4 regions of the Erwinia wuhanensis genome follow, and region 3 is predicted to be linked to each of the others. Evidence: predicted binding sites of a transcription regulator. Region 3 holds the regulator's gene; each other region holds the start of a gene.
What was found. Region 3 encodes PurR, which represses purine synthesis genes. Its sites were predicted from a motif close to CANGCAAACGTTTGCNTG; they were not measured.
Positions count from the first base shown of each region.

Region 1: gcvT (glycine cleavage system aminomethyltransferase GcvT) is a predicted target of PurR. The motif match lies at 1,660-1,677, and genes of this name have one in related genera.
Region 2: purE (5-(carboxyamino)imidazole ribonucleotide mutase) is a predicted target of PurR. The motif match lies at 2,925-2,942, and genes of this name have one in related genera.
Region 4: pyrD (quinone-dependent dihydroorotate dehydrogenase) is a predicted target of PurR. The motif match lies at 1,322-1,339, and genes of this name have one in related genera.

Region 1 is NZ_JAUJUH010000003.1:412,173-416,522, forward strand. It holds gene QZH36_RS09650 (tlde1 domain-containing protein) at 142-510, shown strand; gene QZH36_RS09655 (hypothetical protein) at 507-932, shown strand; gene gcvT (glycine cleavage system aminomethyltransferase GcvT) at 1,719-2,810, shown strand; gene gcvH (glycine cleavage system protein GcvH) at 2,873-3,259, shown strand; gene gcvP (aminomethyl-transferring glycine dehydrogenase) at 3,375-4,350, shown strand, end outside.
Region 2 is NZ_JAUJUH010000002.1:516,247-520,596, reverse strand. It holds gene QZH36_RS06950 (acyl-homoserine-lactone synthase) at 1-99, shown strand, start outside; gene QZH36_RS06945 (helix-turn-helix transcriptional regulator) at 67-810, opposite strand; gene purK (5-(carboxyamino)imidazole ribonucleotide synthase) at 1,246-2,325, opposite strand; gene purE (5-(carboxyamino)imidazole ribonucleotide mutase) at 2,322-2,831, opposite strand; gene lpxH (UDP-2,3-diacylglucosamine diphosphatase) at 3,097-3,822, opposite strand; gene ppiB (peptidylprolyl isomerase B) at 3,822-4,316, opposite strand.
Region 3 is NZ_JAUJUH010000001.1:771,161-775,510, forward strand. It holds gene rnt (ribonuclease T) at 1-443, shown strand, start outside; gene QZH36_RS03495 (Grx4 family monothiol glutaredoxin) at 505-843, opposite strand; gene QZH36_RS03500 (C40 family peptidase) at 1,204-1,986, shown strand; gene purR (HTH-type transcriptional repressor PurR) at 2,306-3,331, shown strand; gene punR (DNA-binding transcriptional activator PunR) at 3,362-4,270, opposite strand.
Region 4 is NZ_JAUJUH010000002.1:145,587-149,936, reverse strand. It holds gene QZH36_RS05160 (sulfonate ABC transporter substrate-binding protein) at 1-588, opposite strand, end outside; gene ssuE (NADPH-dependent FMN reductase) at 599-1,150, opposite strand; gene pyrD (quinone-dependent dihydroorotate dehydrogenase) at 1,525-2,535, shown strand; gene QZH36_RS05145 (cell division protein ZapC) at 2,698-3,240, shown strand; gene QZH36_RS05140 (YcbX family protein) at 3,237-4,350, opposite strand, start outside.

The DNA.
Region 1 (4,350 bases), on a different contig from region 3:
ACAAAATCAATCCCTTTTTTGATGATGGTCATAAGACTGCCTGATTTTGCTTTGCCGCTCTGGAAGTGTTTAAAGGAATTGTGTTAAGTCACTACGCAACAGGAGTAAAACGATAGTCGATGTAAACAAGGAGAGTAACTCATGGCATGGAATTACAATGTAATGCTCAGGACCTTCAAACATAACGGTATATATAAGTTCAGTGCGCGTTACGCTGGCGCGCCGGGCTATAAGGATAATCCTGAGTATGAATGTCTGCGTGATAAAGGTCCATTACCGAGAGGGAAGTACAGGATTGTGGGCATACCGTTCACGCATAAAAAAGCAGGTGTGTTTACGCTAAGGCTGGAACCAGACAGGGGCAACAGCATGTGCAATCGCGAGGGTTTTTTAATTCATGGTGACAGCAAAAAGGCGCCCGGTACGGCATCAAATGGCTGCATTATACTGGCTCCCTGGTATCGTCAACAAATATGGGACAGCATGGACAAGGAGCTGATTGTTGAATGAAGTATCTACTGTTATTTCTGTGCCTGACCGCATTCAGCTCTGTAGCTGTTATTGATAATAATTGCAAAGACCTGCACTCCGGAACTGCAATAGCCATGACGGATACAATGTCTGCTACTTTGAATATAGATAAAAATACGATAGCAAAGGAGGAAACTAAAACAGAGCTTATTTTTAACGAGCCTGTAAGTGACATTCTTTCAGAACAATATGCTCTTGAAGTTTTAAAGAACGCCCAGAGTGAAAAAATACCCAAAGTAAAGGAGATCTTTTCCCAATACAATGCCAGGAACCTGATAATTAAGTTCACATTCAAAGATATCAACAATAAAGAAGATATCTTTCTGGTTTCGGCTATTGCTAATGATTACGAATGCGACGTGAAGTTTAATGGTTTTATTACTGTTAAGCGTGAATTTTGATTTTTGCTCCTTTGCTCCTTTGCCCCTTTGCCCCTTTGCCCCGGTGTAGGGGCTTCTTAATTTCCGCGCGTTACTTTCCGGACTGCGCACCAGCATGATTTTTTTCGACCCTCGCATTCGTCACCAGTATCAAAAAAGGCACGGTAAGCCTGGCGGGCATAGGTTTAAATCCGAGGCCAGCGCAGCGCGTCTCCGCCATTAACGCTTCCCTGTCTAACGTAGAGTTGGAAGCAAAAAGGCCAGAGCGACATTCATTCTTTGTAGATAGCACATGCAAAAAACGCCAGGTTGTAAGTAATACAGTAACTTTATGCACTAGCACACCTTTCATGCCTAATACTGAGTCTTTATGTTTTTAAATCACAGGTGAAGTACATCCTGAGCGCGCCATTCTTAAGATGTAAACAAGGAAATTTCATCCGGTGCATCTTGATTGTGCAGCCTGCCCCAAACGGGCGCGTCGTTTGAGAAATTCTAATTTAGCGTGCTTCTTCGCATTACTTTTACTAATCATCAGGTTTGAGCCATAAAGCAGGTTTTTATCTTCAACGGGCTGATACCTTACTTTTATCCTGAGATTTTGGCTGCTTAATAACATATTTGCGTATTAACTGCGCAAAAAGTGGTGATTTTATCTGTCTGATTTTGCTGCCTGAGAACACCGTCAAAAAAATCATACCCGTTTTAACTTATGGTTAACGCTGGATTTCGGTGGTAAGTTCGGAGCAAGGATATCGTTTGCGCCGGGCTGCCTGCCGACGCCGAACACTTTGCCTGAGGAAGAAGATGAAACAGACCCCTTTGTTCGAACAGCATCAGGCCTGCGGCGCGCGCATGGTGGATTTTCATGGCTGGATGATGCCGCTGCACTACGGTTCGCAGCTGGATGAGCATCATACGGTTCGTAGCGATGCCGGCATGTTCGACGTGTCGCATATGACTATTGTCGATCTGCACGGCGTCCGCACCCGGGAATTTTTACGCTACCTGCTGGCCAACGACGTCGCCAAACTGACCCAGCCCGGCAAAGCGCTTTATACCGCTATGCTCAACGCCTCCGCTGGCGTAATCGACGATCTGATTGTTTACTTTATGACCGAAGAGTTTTTCCGGCTGGTGGTGAACTCCGCCACGCGGGAAAAAGATCTCGCCTGGATTACCCAACATGCGGAAGGCTATGGCGTGACGCTGACCGAGCGCGACGACCTGGCGCTGATCGCGGTGCAGGGGCCGCAGGCGCAGGCAAAAGCCCGTTCGCTGTTCGATGAGGCGCAGCGAGAGGCCGTAGCGGACATGAAGCCCTTCTTTGGCGTGCAGGCTGGCGAGTTGTTTATTGCTACCACAGGCTACACCGGCGAAGCCGGGTATGAAATCGCCCTGCCCAACGAGCAGGCGGCGGATTTCTGGCAAAAGCTGCTGGCGGCGGGCGTGAAGCCTGCCGGTCTGGGCGCGCGCGATACCCTGCGCCTGGAAGCCGGCATGAATTTATACGGGCAGGAAATGGACGAGGGCGTTTCGCCGCTGGCGGCCAATATGGGCTGGACAATCGGCTGGCAGCCTCAAGAGCGCGATTTTATCGGCCGCGAGGCGCTGGCGTCGCAGCGTGAAAAAGGCACCGAGCAGCTGGTCGGTCTGGTGATGACCGAGAAAGGCGTACTGCGCAACGGCTTACCGGTGCGCTTTACCGACGCGACCGGCAACCTGCAGGAAGGCATTATCACCAGCGGCTCTTTCTCGCCAACTTTAGGCTACAGCATTGCGCTGGCTCGCGTTCCCGCAGGCATTGGCGAGCAGGCGATTGTGCAAATCCGCAACCGTGAAATGCCGGTTCGCGTGACCAAACCCGTTTTTGTACGCGCCGGTAAAGCGGTGGCGTAAAAGGCGCTTTCCGCGCTTCAGCTGCGGAAAACGACCCGGAATTATTTTAAGGAGATCAGGCGATGAGCAATGTTCCAAACGAACTAAAATACCGTGAAAGCCATGAGTGGGTGCGTAAAGAAGAAGATGGTACCTATACCGTAGGCATCACCGCCCACGCGCAGGAGCTGCTGGGCGATATGGTGTTTGTCGATCTGCCCGAAGTGGGCAACACCTACAGCCAGGGCGAAGACTGCGCCGTAGCCGAGTCGGTAAAGGCCGCATCCGATATTTATGCGCCGGTCAGCGGCGAAATTGTCGAAGTCAACGGCGCGCTGGAAAGCGAACCGGAGCTGGTCAACAGCGATCCCTACAGCGATGGCTGGCTGTTCCGCATTAAGGCCAGCGACGAGTCCGAACTGGAATCGCTGATGGACGCGGACGCCTACAAAACCAGCATTGACGAATAGACGGCGGCAGCGCGGGCCGTATTTTACGGCCCGGCTTCGTTTCGTCAGCGATTTATTAGCCCTCTCCGGAGAGATCTCTCCTTAATGCCTTTGCCCGATGCAGGATTTACCGCTAATGACTACTCTCAGCCAGCTTGAACATACCGGCGCTTTTATCGAACGCCATATCGGCCCTTCGCCAGCCCAGCAGGAAGCGATGCTGAACGCGGTAGGCGCCGCCTCTCTCAGCGAGTTGATTACCGCTATCGTCCCGGCTGATATTCAGCTGCCCGGCGCGCCTGCCGTCGGCGATCCCCTGACCGAACATCAGGCGCTGGCCGAGCTAAAAGCGATCGCCAGCCGCAACCTGCGTTATAAATCCTGTATCGGGATGGGCTACACGCCGGTGCTGACGCCGCCGGTTATTCTGCGCAACATGCTGGAAAATCCCGGCTGGTACACTGCCTATACGCCTTATCAGCCCGAGGTTTCTCAGGGCCGACTGGAAGCGCTGTTGAACTTCCAGCAGGTCACGCTGGATTTGACCGGCCTGGATATCGCCTCTGCTTCGCTGTTGGATGAAGCAACCGCCGCCGCCGAGGCGATGGCGATGGCGAAGCGCGTCAGCAAGCTAAAAAACGCCAACCGCTTCTTTGTGGCCGAGGATATTCATCCGCAGACGCTGGACGTGGTGCGGACGCGGGCGGAAACCTTTGGCTTTGAGGTGGTGGTCGATAAGGCGGCGCGCGTGCTGGATCATCAGGACGTGTTCGGCGTGCTGCTACAGCAGGTCGGCACCACTGGCGAGGTACATGACTACACCTCGCTGATCCATGAGCTGAAGGCGCGGAAAGTGATAGTCAGCGTCGCTGCGGATTTTATGTCGCTGGTGCTGCTGACCGCACCGGGAAAACAGGGCGCGGATATCGTGTTTGGCTCTGCGCAGCGTTTTGGCGTTCCGATGGGCTACGGCGGCCCTCACGCAGCCTTCTTTGCCGCCCGCGACGAATACAAACGCTCAATGCCAGGGCGCATTATCGGCGTCTCGCGCGATGCGGCGGGCAACACGGCGCTGCGGATGGCAATGCAGACTCGCGAGCAGCATATCCGTC
Region 2 (4,350 bases), on a different contig from region 3:
ATATTGATTGACCTGGTAAAATCTAAGGCACCCGAGTTAACAATGGCCCTGGATGCCTGGCCGCTCTCATTCCCCGTCAGTCAGCACCGGCCTGATTAGCTGTAGCTCAATGCTTAATCTGATGGCATGTTTCATATTGGTAACGCCCAACTTTTTCACCGCGTTACCAATATGATATTTAACCGTGGTGAGCTTGATGCCCAGAATTAACGCGATTTCCTGGTAGGATTTGCCCACGCTGGCCCAGTAAATAATCTCATTCTCTCTTTTAGAGAATATTTCCCGCGTGTTCATTTCATCAAAATCAGTTTTTCTTGCCTGCTCCTGATACAGCTCCGTCAGCTTTTCATGGGCGTTAATCAGCAGCATTTGCAATTTGCTTTTATTCGTCTGGATCACTTCTTCAATATTATCGTCACAGTGCTCGTCCAGCATGATTGAGAGCACGACAAGATTGTTATTGTGGTCGTGAAGAACAAACGTATAGCCGTTGATGATATTGTGGTTACGCGCCATATCAAAAAGCTTAGGAACCTTGACGCCCTTGTTCAGCATAATGTTTTCGTCCCATGAGAAGGGCGAAACACGGTAAAGCGCCGTGATCAGAACGGGATCGATAAACTGAAAGTTGTTTTCGACATAAACCTGAAACCATTCCGGCCTGTTAGAAATTATAGAGAAATCCGCAGGGTTGCGTTTACTCATAATCGCATAGGCATACTTAACGTTACTGAACTGAGTCAGTTTCCTCTCAAGGTAATCTTTTATGGAGGAATTGATAACCTGATTACTAAAATATGATTTAGACATGTAATTATCTCCCTGAGAAAGTGGGGCTTCCATCGTCAATAGCCGACTTTACCATGTTTTTAAAGCCAGACCTAACGATGCACCCTGCTCAGACAGGCTGCCGTAGATGAGCGGCGTTAAAGTAAATGGCGGAATAATGTTCAGCACGTCCGGCGCAGCCGAAAAATCATAGTAACTTTTTATGGAAGCTGAAGAAACAGGGTGTTGACGTAAGGGCACAATTTGATGAGAGAAGCGAGGGAGGAGAACCAAACCAGACCCTGACACGTCAATCATGAAGCAAAATTTACGTGTTTATCCAGAAAATCTGAGAGTGGTTCCCTTGGTGTTGGCAAAAAAAACTTCTAATTACTTAATAGTATTATGTATTTATTGTTTTGTTCGCCAATACAATACGACTTTCACCAACAAATTAATAGCCATACTTAAGTACAGTTAAGCACTGTCTTTTTTCAGATGGGTGTTTGCCCAGGCAATGCCTTCAGCATAATCGGCAGGTAAATCCTGCGCCAGCGCGCTCAGTGCCTGCTGAAGCGATTCACGGCTGGTATCGCAAAGGTTCAGGTGCCCTACCTTGCGTCCCGGACGCACTTCTTTTTCATACCAGTGCAGGCGAACCAGCGGTTGCTCCAGCCACGCAAGGTTAACTGCCGTGCCGATCAGGTTAATCATAACCGACGGCGTGCTGACGACGGGCGCAGGCAAAGGCAGATCCAGAATGGCGCGCAGATGCAGCTCGAACTGGCTGATGGAAGCGCCGTTCTGCGTCCAGTGGCCGCTGTTGTGCACGCGGGGCGCCAGCTCGTTAATCAGCAGTCCTTCCGGCACCACAAAGCATTCCATGGCCATAACGCCTACATAGTCCAGCTCGTTCATAATAGCGGCCAGCATACTTTCAGCCTGCTGTTGACGTTCCGCATCCGGCGTCGGTAACGCGACGCTGGCGCGCAGAATACCGTCCTGATGCAGATTGTGGGTGAGGGGATAGAAAACCGTGCGGCCGTCATGAGCGCGAGCGCCAACCAGAGACACCTCGCCGGAAAAATTAATGCCCTGTTCCACAATGCACTCGCCGTAGCAATCCGCAGGCAGGGAAGCGACATCGTTCTGCCGTAAACGCCACTGGCCGCGACCATCGTAGCCGCCCGTACGGCGCTTAACGATAGCCAGCTCGCCCAGCCTGGCGAAAACATCGGGCCACTGCGCGGCATCGCTCAGCAGCTGCCAGGGCGCGGTAGCCAGGTTCAGCCGATCCAGCAGCTGTTTTTGCGTCAGACGATCGGCCAGCAGCGGGAAAATATCGCGGTTTACAAAGGCATTATGATGCGAGAGTTCACGCGTCAGCGCCGTTTCCGGCCAGCGTTCGATTTCCGCCGTGATCACGCTTTGTTGGATAGGCAGCGCTTCCGGTTCCGCATCCAGCCCGACAGGATAAACGGCTATTCCCAGCGGTTCACCAGCCTGGCGCAGCATCCGCCCCAGCTGACCATTTCCTAATACGCAGACTGGCTTCATGCTTCCTCCCGCGGATCCGGGTTATTCAGAACTTCGTCAGTCTGGCTTTGACGCCAGGCGGACAGACGCTGGTTTAACTCCGCATCGTGTAGCGCCAGGATTTGTGCGGCCAGCAGCGCCGCATTAGCCGCGCCTGCTTTACCGATAGCCAGCGTGCCGACCGGGATGCCGCGCGGCATCTGGACAATGGAGTAAAGGCTGTCAACGCCGCTCAGCGCCGCGCTCTGCACCGGTACGCCCAGCACGGGCACCAGCGTTTTCGCCGCCAGCATGCCGGGCAGGTGCGCCGCGCCGCCAGCGCCGGCGATAATAACCTGAATACCGTTCTCTGCGGCCTGTTCGGCAAAGCTGAACAGCTTGTCCGGCGTACGGTGCGCTGAAACCACTTCACAATGAAAAGGAACGGCCAGGCTGGTGAGAATGTCCGCGGCGAATTGCATGGTTGCCCAGTCGCTTTTAGAACCCATTACAATGGCGATGCGGGCCGGTGCGGCAGTAGAAGACATGCGGGTGTGACTCCTGTGATTATACAAACAGTGTCTGAAAGCTGGTCGGTCAGCCAGACAGGAAGGGCTGAGAGAATAGCATGACTCACCGGGCAGGAAAACGGTTGCGTCGGTTCAATCGCATCACGGAATGGGGAACTTCGCGCCTGTCAGCTGACCAGCAGCAGGCTTAAAGCCACTGCATCAGATGCCGGAACGTTAAGCCGGGAGGCTTTTGGCGTAGCTCAGACAGCAAGCGTTTTGGTCGACGCAATATGGGAAGAATTTACAGGGGAAAAGCGATCAGTTCCGTTCCGGATGAGGTTACGCGGATCATCGATCCTTCCGTGTGCCAGGCGCCCAGCACCACGCGTTCGGCGGGCAGACCGTTAACGGTGAGCGTATGAACGGCGGGGCGGTGCGTATGGCCATGAATAAGGCACTGCACCTGATAGCGGCTCATCGTATAGGTAACGGCTTCGTTATTAACGTCCATAATCGCCATCGTTTTGCTGCTGTTGGCCTGCTTGCTGCCAGCACGCATTTTCTGAGCGATACGCTGGCGCAGCGACAGCGGCAGCGACAGGAAAAGCTTTTGCAGCCAGCGCTGATGGACCTTGCGGCGAAAGCGCTGATAGCCTTCGTCATCAGTACACAGCGTGTCGCCATGCATAATCAGCAGCGGCCGACCATACAGCTCCAGCCGTTGCGCTTCCGGCAGCAGCCGCATACCGCATGATTTTGCAAAGCGCTGACCGAGCAGGAAATCGCGGTTGCCGTGAATAAAGTAGCAGGGAACGCCCGCCAGCCTTAATTCATCAAGCGCGGCGGCGACTTTGGCGTGAAGCGGATTGGGATCGTCATCGCCAATCCAGGCCTCAAACAGGTCACCGAGGATGTACAGTGCATCGGCCTGACGCGCGTCACGCCGCAAAAAAGCAAGAAAACCGGCAGTGATTGCCGGTTCTTCTTCACACAGATGTAAATCTGCGATAAACAGCGTATGCGACATTATTCGCTAACGGTGACTTTCTGGATCACGACGTCTTCTTTTGGCACGTCCTGATGCATTCCGCTGCGGCCAGTAGAAACGGCTTTGATTTTCTCAACCACGTCCATGCCTTCCACAACTTCAGCAAAGACGCAGTAGCCCCAGCCCTGCAGACTTTCGTCACGGAAGTTCAGGAAGTCGTTGTCCGCCACGTTAATGAAGAACTGCGCGGTCGCGGAGTGTGGCGCCTGGGTACGGGCCATCGCCAGCGTGCCTTTGGTGTTTTTCAGGCCGTTGTTGGCTTCGTTACGGATTTCCGCTTTGGTGGCTTTCTGCTGCATGCCAGGCTCAAAACCGCCGCCCTGGATCATAAAGCCGTTGATAACACGGTGGAAAATGGTGTTGTCGTAAAAACCTTCACGGCAGTAATCCAGGAAGTTTTTAACAGTTTCAGGCGCTTTATCGTCAAAGGTTTTGATAACGATATCGCCATGGTTAGTCTGGAAAGTGACCATATTCTCATCCTGTAAAGGTTGAAGGGGTGGATTT
Region 3 (4,350 bases):
TGCAACCCGAAGCGCTGGCCTTTAACGGCATCGATCCTGCCAATCCGCTGCGCGGCGCGGTCAGCGAGTACGAAGCGCTGCACGCCATCTTTAAAGCCGTGCGCAAAGGTATCAAAGATCAGGGCTGCAATCGTGCCGTCATGGTGGCTCATAACGCCACTTTCGATCTGAATTTTATGAATGCCGCGGCGGAAAGAGCCGGGCTGAAGCGTAATCCTTTCCACCCGTTTGTCACCTTTGATACCGCCGCGCTGAGCGGCCTGGTGCTGGGGCAAACGGTGCTGGCGAAAGCCTGTACGGCCGCCGGAATGCCTTTCGACAGTTCGCAGGCGCATTCCGCGCTGTATGATACCGTGCAGACGGCCGATCTGTTCTGTGAGCTGGTTAATCGCTGGAAACGTCTGGGCGGCTGGCCGCTGGCGGAAACGGCGAACCTCGACTAAAAAAAACAGGCCTGACGCATTGTCAGGCCTGTCCGATAGTCTCTTCGCTTAGCGCAACGTTTTATTCTGCCGCGTCGGAAGGATATTTCTGCGCCGTCTCTTTGATCAGCTGCTGCAGTTCGCCCGCCTGAAACATCTGAATAATGATGTCGCAGCCGCCGACCAGCTCGCCGTCTACCCACAGCTGTGGAAAAGTCGGCCAGTTGGCGTATTTAGGCAGCTCAGCACGAATTTCCGGATTCTGCAGGATATCGACATAGGCGAAACGCTCGCCGCAGGCGGACAGCGCCTGTACGGCCTGCGCGGAAAAGCCGCAGCTTGGCAGTTTTGGGGAACCTTTCATATACAGCAGAATCGGGTTTTCTGCGATCTGGCGCTCAATCTTCTCAATGGTGCTCATAAATGCCTTCCTCAATCGGCTACTTCGTGTCTGTATAGTGTAGCGAGTCTGCGAGCGTGATGAAAATGTCATTTTCAGTCGCCCACTGACGCTACGGTCGGAAAACAAAATGTTAAAATACCATTTTCGGTCCGGCGGCGCTGCGTTAACTGTAAATATCAGCGGCAAATTTGCGCAGATAAATGTTTGAACAGGCTAAATTTTACAGCTTTTACCGCTTTGCGACGATTGAAACAAAAAAGGCCTTACTTTTTAGTAAAGAGTTCGATTAGAATCGTCCTGACTGACTGCCCAGGCGCAGATCTCCTTATTTAGCCATGCTCTTGCCACTGGCGGGAGCACAAACTGTTAATGGTAAAGATGCGTTTACTCATCACGTTGCTGATGCTGGCCTTTGCCCAGCTGTTTATGTCTGTGGCGCACGCATCGCCACACGCTGCCGTTAAAGCGGACCACCACAAAGCAGACAGCGCCACGCCTGCTCGTGAAGACGATCGCCGCAAGCGCCGCCCGGTGAAAACCTCTACACGTAAAGTAAAAGAAGCCAGCCCAACCAAAAGCCGTTCGCCCCTTGCTAAAAAGTTTAAGCTGCGCAAAAAAACGCAGACCGTCGCCGCTGCGCTGCCGCCCAAGAAACGCTATGGTCGTCATCGCTTGCGCAACGAAGAGACGGAAGCCTTAACCAGCGGCTCGGCCTCGGCCCCGCTTAAGCTCAGCAAAGCGCATCGCGCCCGCTATCAGAAAGCCCGCGAAACGGCGATGAGCAAGCTGATGAACCAGCTGGGCAAGCCCTATCTCTGGGGCGGCACCTCGCCCAAGACCGGTTTCGACTGTAGCGGTCTGGTCTGGTATGCCTATAAAGATCTGGTGAAGTTTAAGATCCCTCGCACCGCTAACGAAATGTACCATCTGCGGGATGCGGCTTCGATCAAGCGCAACGAGCTGGAAAAAGGCGATCTGGTATTTTTCAGCATCAACGGCCGCGCCTCGGCGGATCACGTTGGCGTTTACCTGGGCAACGGCAAGTTTATCCAGTCGCCGCGTACCGGCAAGGATATCCAGGTGAGTATGCTCAGCGAAGATTACTGGGAGCAGCACTACGTCGGCGCTCGCCGCGTCATGACGCCGAAAACTATCCGCTAGCCCACTCAGTAGGCTGGAGGCCCGGATCGCGCAAACGATCCGGGCCGGTTTACTCTTATTTGCGCAAAATTTTCGCCTGTTGCCCTAAAACCCTCGTGTTCTGCGCCTGCTCTTGTTAGAATCCACGGTTTGTTGCGCAACAGGCATTTAGCCGACATGATGTTCTGCTCAAGTCTGTTTCGCCACCCTGAACTCCCTCCTGTTATAACCATTCCGCAACAAATTATGCGCAACTTATATCAGGATTATCATCATTCCAGGCAATCGTTTAACAAACCGCTTTTCAGTGACTTACTGAACAGCGCAGGAGTCTTTTTCCATGGCAACCATAAAAGATGTGGCCAAACGCGCCGGTGTCTCAACCACCACGGTGTCCCACGTCATTAATAAAACCCGCTTTGTCGCTGAAGACACGCGGGAAGCCGTCTGGGCAGCGATCAAAGCGCTGCACTATTCGCCCAGCGCCGTGGCCCGCAGCCTGAAGGTCAATAACACCAAAACCATTGGCCTGCTGGCGACCTCCAGCGAGGCGCCCTATTTCGCCGAAATTATTGAGGCGGTTGAACACAGCTGTTTTGCCAAAGGCTATACGCTGATTTTGGGCAACGCGCATAACGAACTGGAAAAGCAGCAGGCCTATCTGTCGATGATGGCGCAAAAACGCGTCGATGGCCTGCTGGTCATGTGCGCCGAGTACCCGGATGAGCTGATTAAGATGCTGGAAGATCACCGCAACATCCCGATGGTCGTCATGGACTGGGGCGAGTCGCGCGGCGATTTTACCGACACTATTCTCGATAACGCTTTTGAAGGCGGTTATCTGGCAGGCCGCTATCTGATCGATCGCGGCCACCGCGATATCGGCGTGATCCCGGGCCATATGGAGCGCAATACCGGCGGCGGTCGTCATGCCGGCTTCCTCAAGGCGCTGAACGAAGCGGGGATTACGCTGCGCGAAGAGTGGCTGGTTCAGGGCGATTTTGAGCCGGAATCGGGCTATCGCGCCATGCAGCAGCTGCTGGCGCAAAAACAGCGTCCTACCGCGGTATTCTGCGGCGGCGACGTGATGGCGATGGGCGCGATTTGCGCCGCAGACGAGATGGGCCTGCGCGTACCGCAGGATATTTCGGTGATCGGGTATGATAACGTGCGCAACTCGCGCTACTTTACCCCCGCGCTGACCACCGTCCACCAGCCGAAAGAGCGTCTGGGCGCAACGGCCTTCAATATGCTGCTCGATCGTATTACCAGCAAACGCGAAGAGCCGCAGACGATTGAAGTGCATCCGACGCTGATTGAACGTCGCTCCGTAGCGGACGGCCCTTTCCTCGACTACCGTCGCTAAGCGCACGGGCGGCCATCCGCCGCCCGTCTTTTACGCCTCCCGCAGCCATTCGCTGTTCAGCGTTTCCGTTTCGCCTAAATAATCCAGCAGCCAGCGCAGCGCTGGCGACGCCTGCTGTTCCGACCAGCTGACGCAGCAGGGGCTATCCGGAAAAGGCGGATCCAGCCTCAGTTCGCACAGCGAGCCGTTTTGCAGCAGCGGTTGCGCAAGATGCCCCGGCACCATGCCGACACACAGCCCGGCCAGCAGGCAATCAAACGCGCTCTCCCAGTCCGGCGCGACCAGCCGTCGCTGATTATCCAGCGTCCAGGTGGTTCTTTTCGGCAGCGCGCGCGAGGTATCTTCCAGCACCAGCGAAGGCCACTCCCGGATCGCCTCCTCGCTAACCTTCTCCCGGTGTTGCGCAAGCGGATGATCCGCCTTCACCACGCAGCGCCAGTTGAGCATTCCCATATTGCGAAAGGCGAAGCGTCCGCCGACCGGAATGGCCTGCGTCGCGCCTATCGCCACGTCAACCCGGCCGTCGGCCAGCGCATCCCATACGCCGTTGAATACCTCCGGTGAAAGATGCAGTTCCATATCGGGAAAATGTCGGTAAAAATCCACCACCAGCTGGCGCGTACGCGCGGTTTTAACAATGCGATCGACGGCAATATTCAGCTGGCCGCGCCAGCCGTTGGCGACCTGCTGACACTGGCGTCGCGTGGCAAGCATTTTTTTGATAACACTCCGCCCTTCCTGAATAAAGACCTCGCCCGCCGCCGTTAAGACCACGTCCCGGTGACGCCGCTCGAACAGCGGCACCGCCAGCCACTCTTCCAGCTGGCGCACGGTATAGCTGATGGCGGACGGAACGCGATGCAGCTCCGCCGCTGCGGCGGTAAAGCTGCCGGTTCGGGCGACCGCATCAATCACCTCAAGCGAGTGTTCTGACCACATATTCTTCCTGCAAAATTTTTGAACGCAAGACGCAAATATTACCGTTTCACAACCGCTATCGCACTCTTTTACACTGCCGT
Region 4 (4,350 bases), on a different contig from region 3:
GCCCTGCAACAGCGCGGCGGAATAGTAGGGATCCCAGATAGCCCAGGCATCGACATCGCCCTGCTGGAAAGCCGCGCGGGCATCGGCAGGCGTCAGATAGGCAGGCTGAATATCACTGAATTTCAGCCCGGCTTTGGTCAGCGCGCGCAGCAGTAAATTATGCGAGCTGGAGCCCTTCTGGAAAGCCACCTTATGGCCTTTCAGTTCGGCGACGCTTCTAATCGGGCTGTCTTTGGCTACCAGGATTACTTCAGATTGCGGCTTGGGCGGCTCTGAGCCGACATAAAGCAGATCGGCACCGGCCGCCTGGGCGAAGATTGGCGGAATGTCGCCCGTGCTGCCCAAATCGATGCTGTTAACATTCAGCGCTTCCAGCATTTGCGGGCCGGCCGGAAACTCAATCCATTTAATCTGCGTATGAGGGAAACGCTTTTCCAGCAGCTGATGCGAGCGGGCCAGCGCCATGCTCACCGACCCTTTTTGATAGCCAATACGGAAAGCGGCAGGCGCGGCCTCGTCCGCCAGCGCGCCGCCAGTGAACAGCGCGCTGAAGGCCAGCGCCGAGACAAAACGTGTAAACAGGCTCATGGGCGCTTCCTTATACCGCTGCGGCCAGCCGCTGATGACGACGCGACAGCGCATACCAGAAGGTGTCGAGTGATTCCGCAATGCGTTCGGCAAGCAGGGGAGAAAGTTCGGGCTGGCGATCGTAATGGCTAATCTGGCTGTCGTCGGCAAACACGCCGTGCAGCACCTCCTGCGCCTTCAGCGCGTTAAGCACCGGTTTTAGCGCATAGTCCACGGCCAGCATATGCGCGATGGTGCCGCCGGTCGCCAGCGGCAGCACCACTTTATGCTCCAGCGCGCGTTCCGGCAGTAAGTCGAGCAGGGTTTTTAACGCGCCGGAAAAAGAGGCTTTATAAACCGGCGTGGCGACGATCAGCCCATCGGCGTTAGCCAGATCCTCTTTTAAAGCCAGCAGCGCAGGCGAGTCGAAGCGGGCGTAAAGCAAATCCTCTGGAGGAAAGTTATGCAGGTTCCAGGGGATCACCTCGGCGCCTCGTTGCTCCAGCGCGTGCTGGCACAGGGTCAGCAGCGCGGTTGACCGCGAAGGATAGCGAGGACTGCCTGCCAGAGTAATAACGCGCATCATCTCTCCTTATAACCAAAAGTTATTGATTAAAATAATTCCTGAACTTATGGAACTATCCTGGCAGAGTGTGACGGACGCCTTAAATGATTTATCCGGCATATTTAAGTTACTTTTTGACTAAGCGAAAAACAGATAACAGGAAAGCGCGGAAAAAGAGAGGGATGGGGGCACGCAAACGTTTTACTTTCCCGGCAAAGGACTTTACCATTTTCCCCCGCGCCTGCAGCGTTGCTGCGCATGTCGAAGGCCGCTGTTCTTTGTATCTGATAACGTATAAAAGCGAAGAAGGCGTGTCGACCGCACAGTTTTCAGGGTTGCTGAGGCAACCGTTAGTCCTTTTCCGGCCCGGCATTATGGGCTACTCAGGAGCGATCATGTATAACCTGGTTCGTAACGCGCTTTTTCAGCTCGACGCCGAGCGTGCGCACGAATTGACCCTTCAGCAGCTGCACCGGATAACCGGAACGCCGCTTATTCATCTGGTTCGACAAACTCTTCCTTTTAAGCCCGTCAACTGCATGGGCCTGACGTTCAAAAACCCGCTGGGCCTGGCGGCGGGGCTGGATAAGAACGGTGAATGTATTGACGCCTTCGGCGCAATGGGCTTTGGCTTTATTGAAGTCGGCACCGTGACGCCACGACCACAGGCGGGGAACGATAAGCCGCGTATGTTCCGCATCAGAGAGGCGGAAGGCATTATTAATCGTATGGGATTCAATAATCTGGGCGTGGACCAGCTGGTCAATAATGTCAGGCAGGCTCGCTTCGACGGCATTCTGGGCATCAATATCGGCAAAAATAAAGATACGCCGGTCGAAATGGGTAAAGAAGATTATTTAATCTGTATGGAGAAAGTTTATCCTTATGCAGGTTATATTGCGATCAACATCTCATCGCCGAATACGCCAGGGTTACGCACGCTGCAATATGGTGAAGCGCTGGACGATCTTTTGCAGGCGATTAAGCACAAACAGCAGGCGCTGGAAAATCAGCATCAAAAATATGTGCCGGTAGCGGTCAAAATTGCGCCGGATTTAGCTGAAGAAGAACTTATCCAAATTGCCGACAGCCTGGTGCGGCATAATATTGATGGCGTGATCGCTACCAATACCACGCTGGATCGTTCGCTGGTTAGCGGCCTGAAATACAGCGAAGAAACGGGCGGCCTGAGCGGGCGTCCGGTACAGCTGAAAAGTACGGAAATCATTCGCCGTCTCTCGCAGGAACTGCAGGGCCGGCTGCCGATTATCGGCGTAGGCGGCATAGATTCGCTGGTGGCAGCCAAAGAAAAAATGGCGGCGGGCGCCTCGCTGGTGCAGATATATTCCGGTTTTATTTACAAAGGGCCGCCGCTGATTAAAGAAATTGTCAGTCATATTTGATTAAATGCAGGCTTAACGGGGCCAGGGGGTTTATTTTCCCCTCTGGCTCGTTTATATTTTCTCCTGTTTATGCATTATTCAGACTATTTTGGCACGGGGCGGATCGCGTGTTCGCTGACCTCGCGATAAATAGCCGACCTGACGATCATTACGGGATACTTCATGAGGATTAAACCTGACGACAGCTGGCGCTGGTTCTTCGATGACGAACAGGAACGCATGATGTTGGCTATGGCGGAAGGCGCGCTGTTCCGCTCACGCTTCCCTCGTAAAATGCTGACGCCCGATGCCTTTAACGCCGCGCAATTCTCCGTCGACGACGCCGCCCTGTTTTCCACCTTCGCAGAAAAATGCCTGACGTGCGACCTGACCGAATGGCAGCGTACCGAGCTGGTGCTGAACGCGCTGGTTGCCCTGCGTTTTCTGAAGCCGCAGATGCCAAAAAGCTGGCACTTTTCCGCGCATCCGCGTCACTGTACGCCGCAGGATGGCGAGCTGGTAGCGGTGCGCCTGTGCGAAACGGGCGAAGAAGCCACGCTGCTGGTGGTGGAAGCGGGCGAAAACGCCGCGCTGTGCCTGCTGGCGCAGCCGGAGCTGCAGCTGGGCGGCAAAACGATGGTGCTGGGCGATGCTATCAAGGTGATGCACGATCGCCTGCTGCCCGCCATCAGCCAGCATATTTTCACCTTCGCCCGCGCCGTTTAACGCGCCAACAGCACCAGGTCGCCGTCCGGGACGCAGCTACAGCTTAACAGCGTGCCGTCCTCGCGCAGCGCGCCTTTCTTCAGCGCCCGAACCTGGCCGGACGCCAGCCGGACGCGGCAGCTGCCGCAAACGCCCGCACGGCAGGAGTAGGGGATGCGATAACCCTGCATCTCCAGCTGCTCCAGTAAAACCTGCTGATTGTTGCCGCTGAAGCGCTCGCCTTCCCAGCTGAGGGTGACGCTTTCCTGCGCTGCGGCAACCGCTTCCAGCGATTCCGCCACTTCACCCGCGCCATACAGGCGTGCCGGTTTATCGGCAACCACCTCCAGCTCGTCACCCACCCGCACGATGCCGCTGTTGCGTGCCACCAGGTTGATACCAAAATCGACATCGCCGCTGCCATCCATCGCGGTACGGAATTTTTGCAGGGTAGTCAGCGGCTCGCCGGTGGGATGCCTGCGGCCGCGCTCCGTGCTGACAGTGGTAAAAATGCAGCGGCCGCAAGGTTTCGGTGCGTCAAAAAGGATGCCGCCGATGCGCACCGTTGCCCAGCGATCTTCCGCCCATGCCGTCGTGCCCGTTACCACCAGGTTTGGACGGAACTGCTCCAGCTTTACGCCGGCCGGGCAACGCTTACGTAAATCGTGCAGCGAGGCCTCATTAATCAGCAAATAAGGATAGCCGTCGGCAAAGCCCAGCGGCACCTCGCTAAATCGCTGCACGCGCCGGGTCATCTCCGGTCCTACCCAGCGAAGCTGTACGGGACGCGGAAAAAAGCCGCTCAGCCAGCTGTTGATTGGCGCAGGCGCAATCAGCGCGGTGAAATGGTTGCCCCAGACTTCCACCGGCGCAGGCTCGGCGGCGAAATCCGCAAAGCGCACGGTGGCGCTGCTGCCGTCCGGCGCCGCCAGCAGCAGACCGTCCGGCAGCAGTGCGGGCGTAAAAAGCACCATTTCAGGATACTGACGCGCTGTAATAAAGGTGCCGTCCGCCTCGGTAAGCATAAAAATACGATCGAAGGCCAGGCCGCTGGCAAGCGCCTGAGCATGAGAAACCTGCGTGCCACGCATGGATTTTACGGGATGAATAAACAGACGGGACAGGCTAATC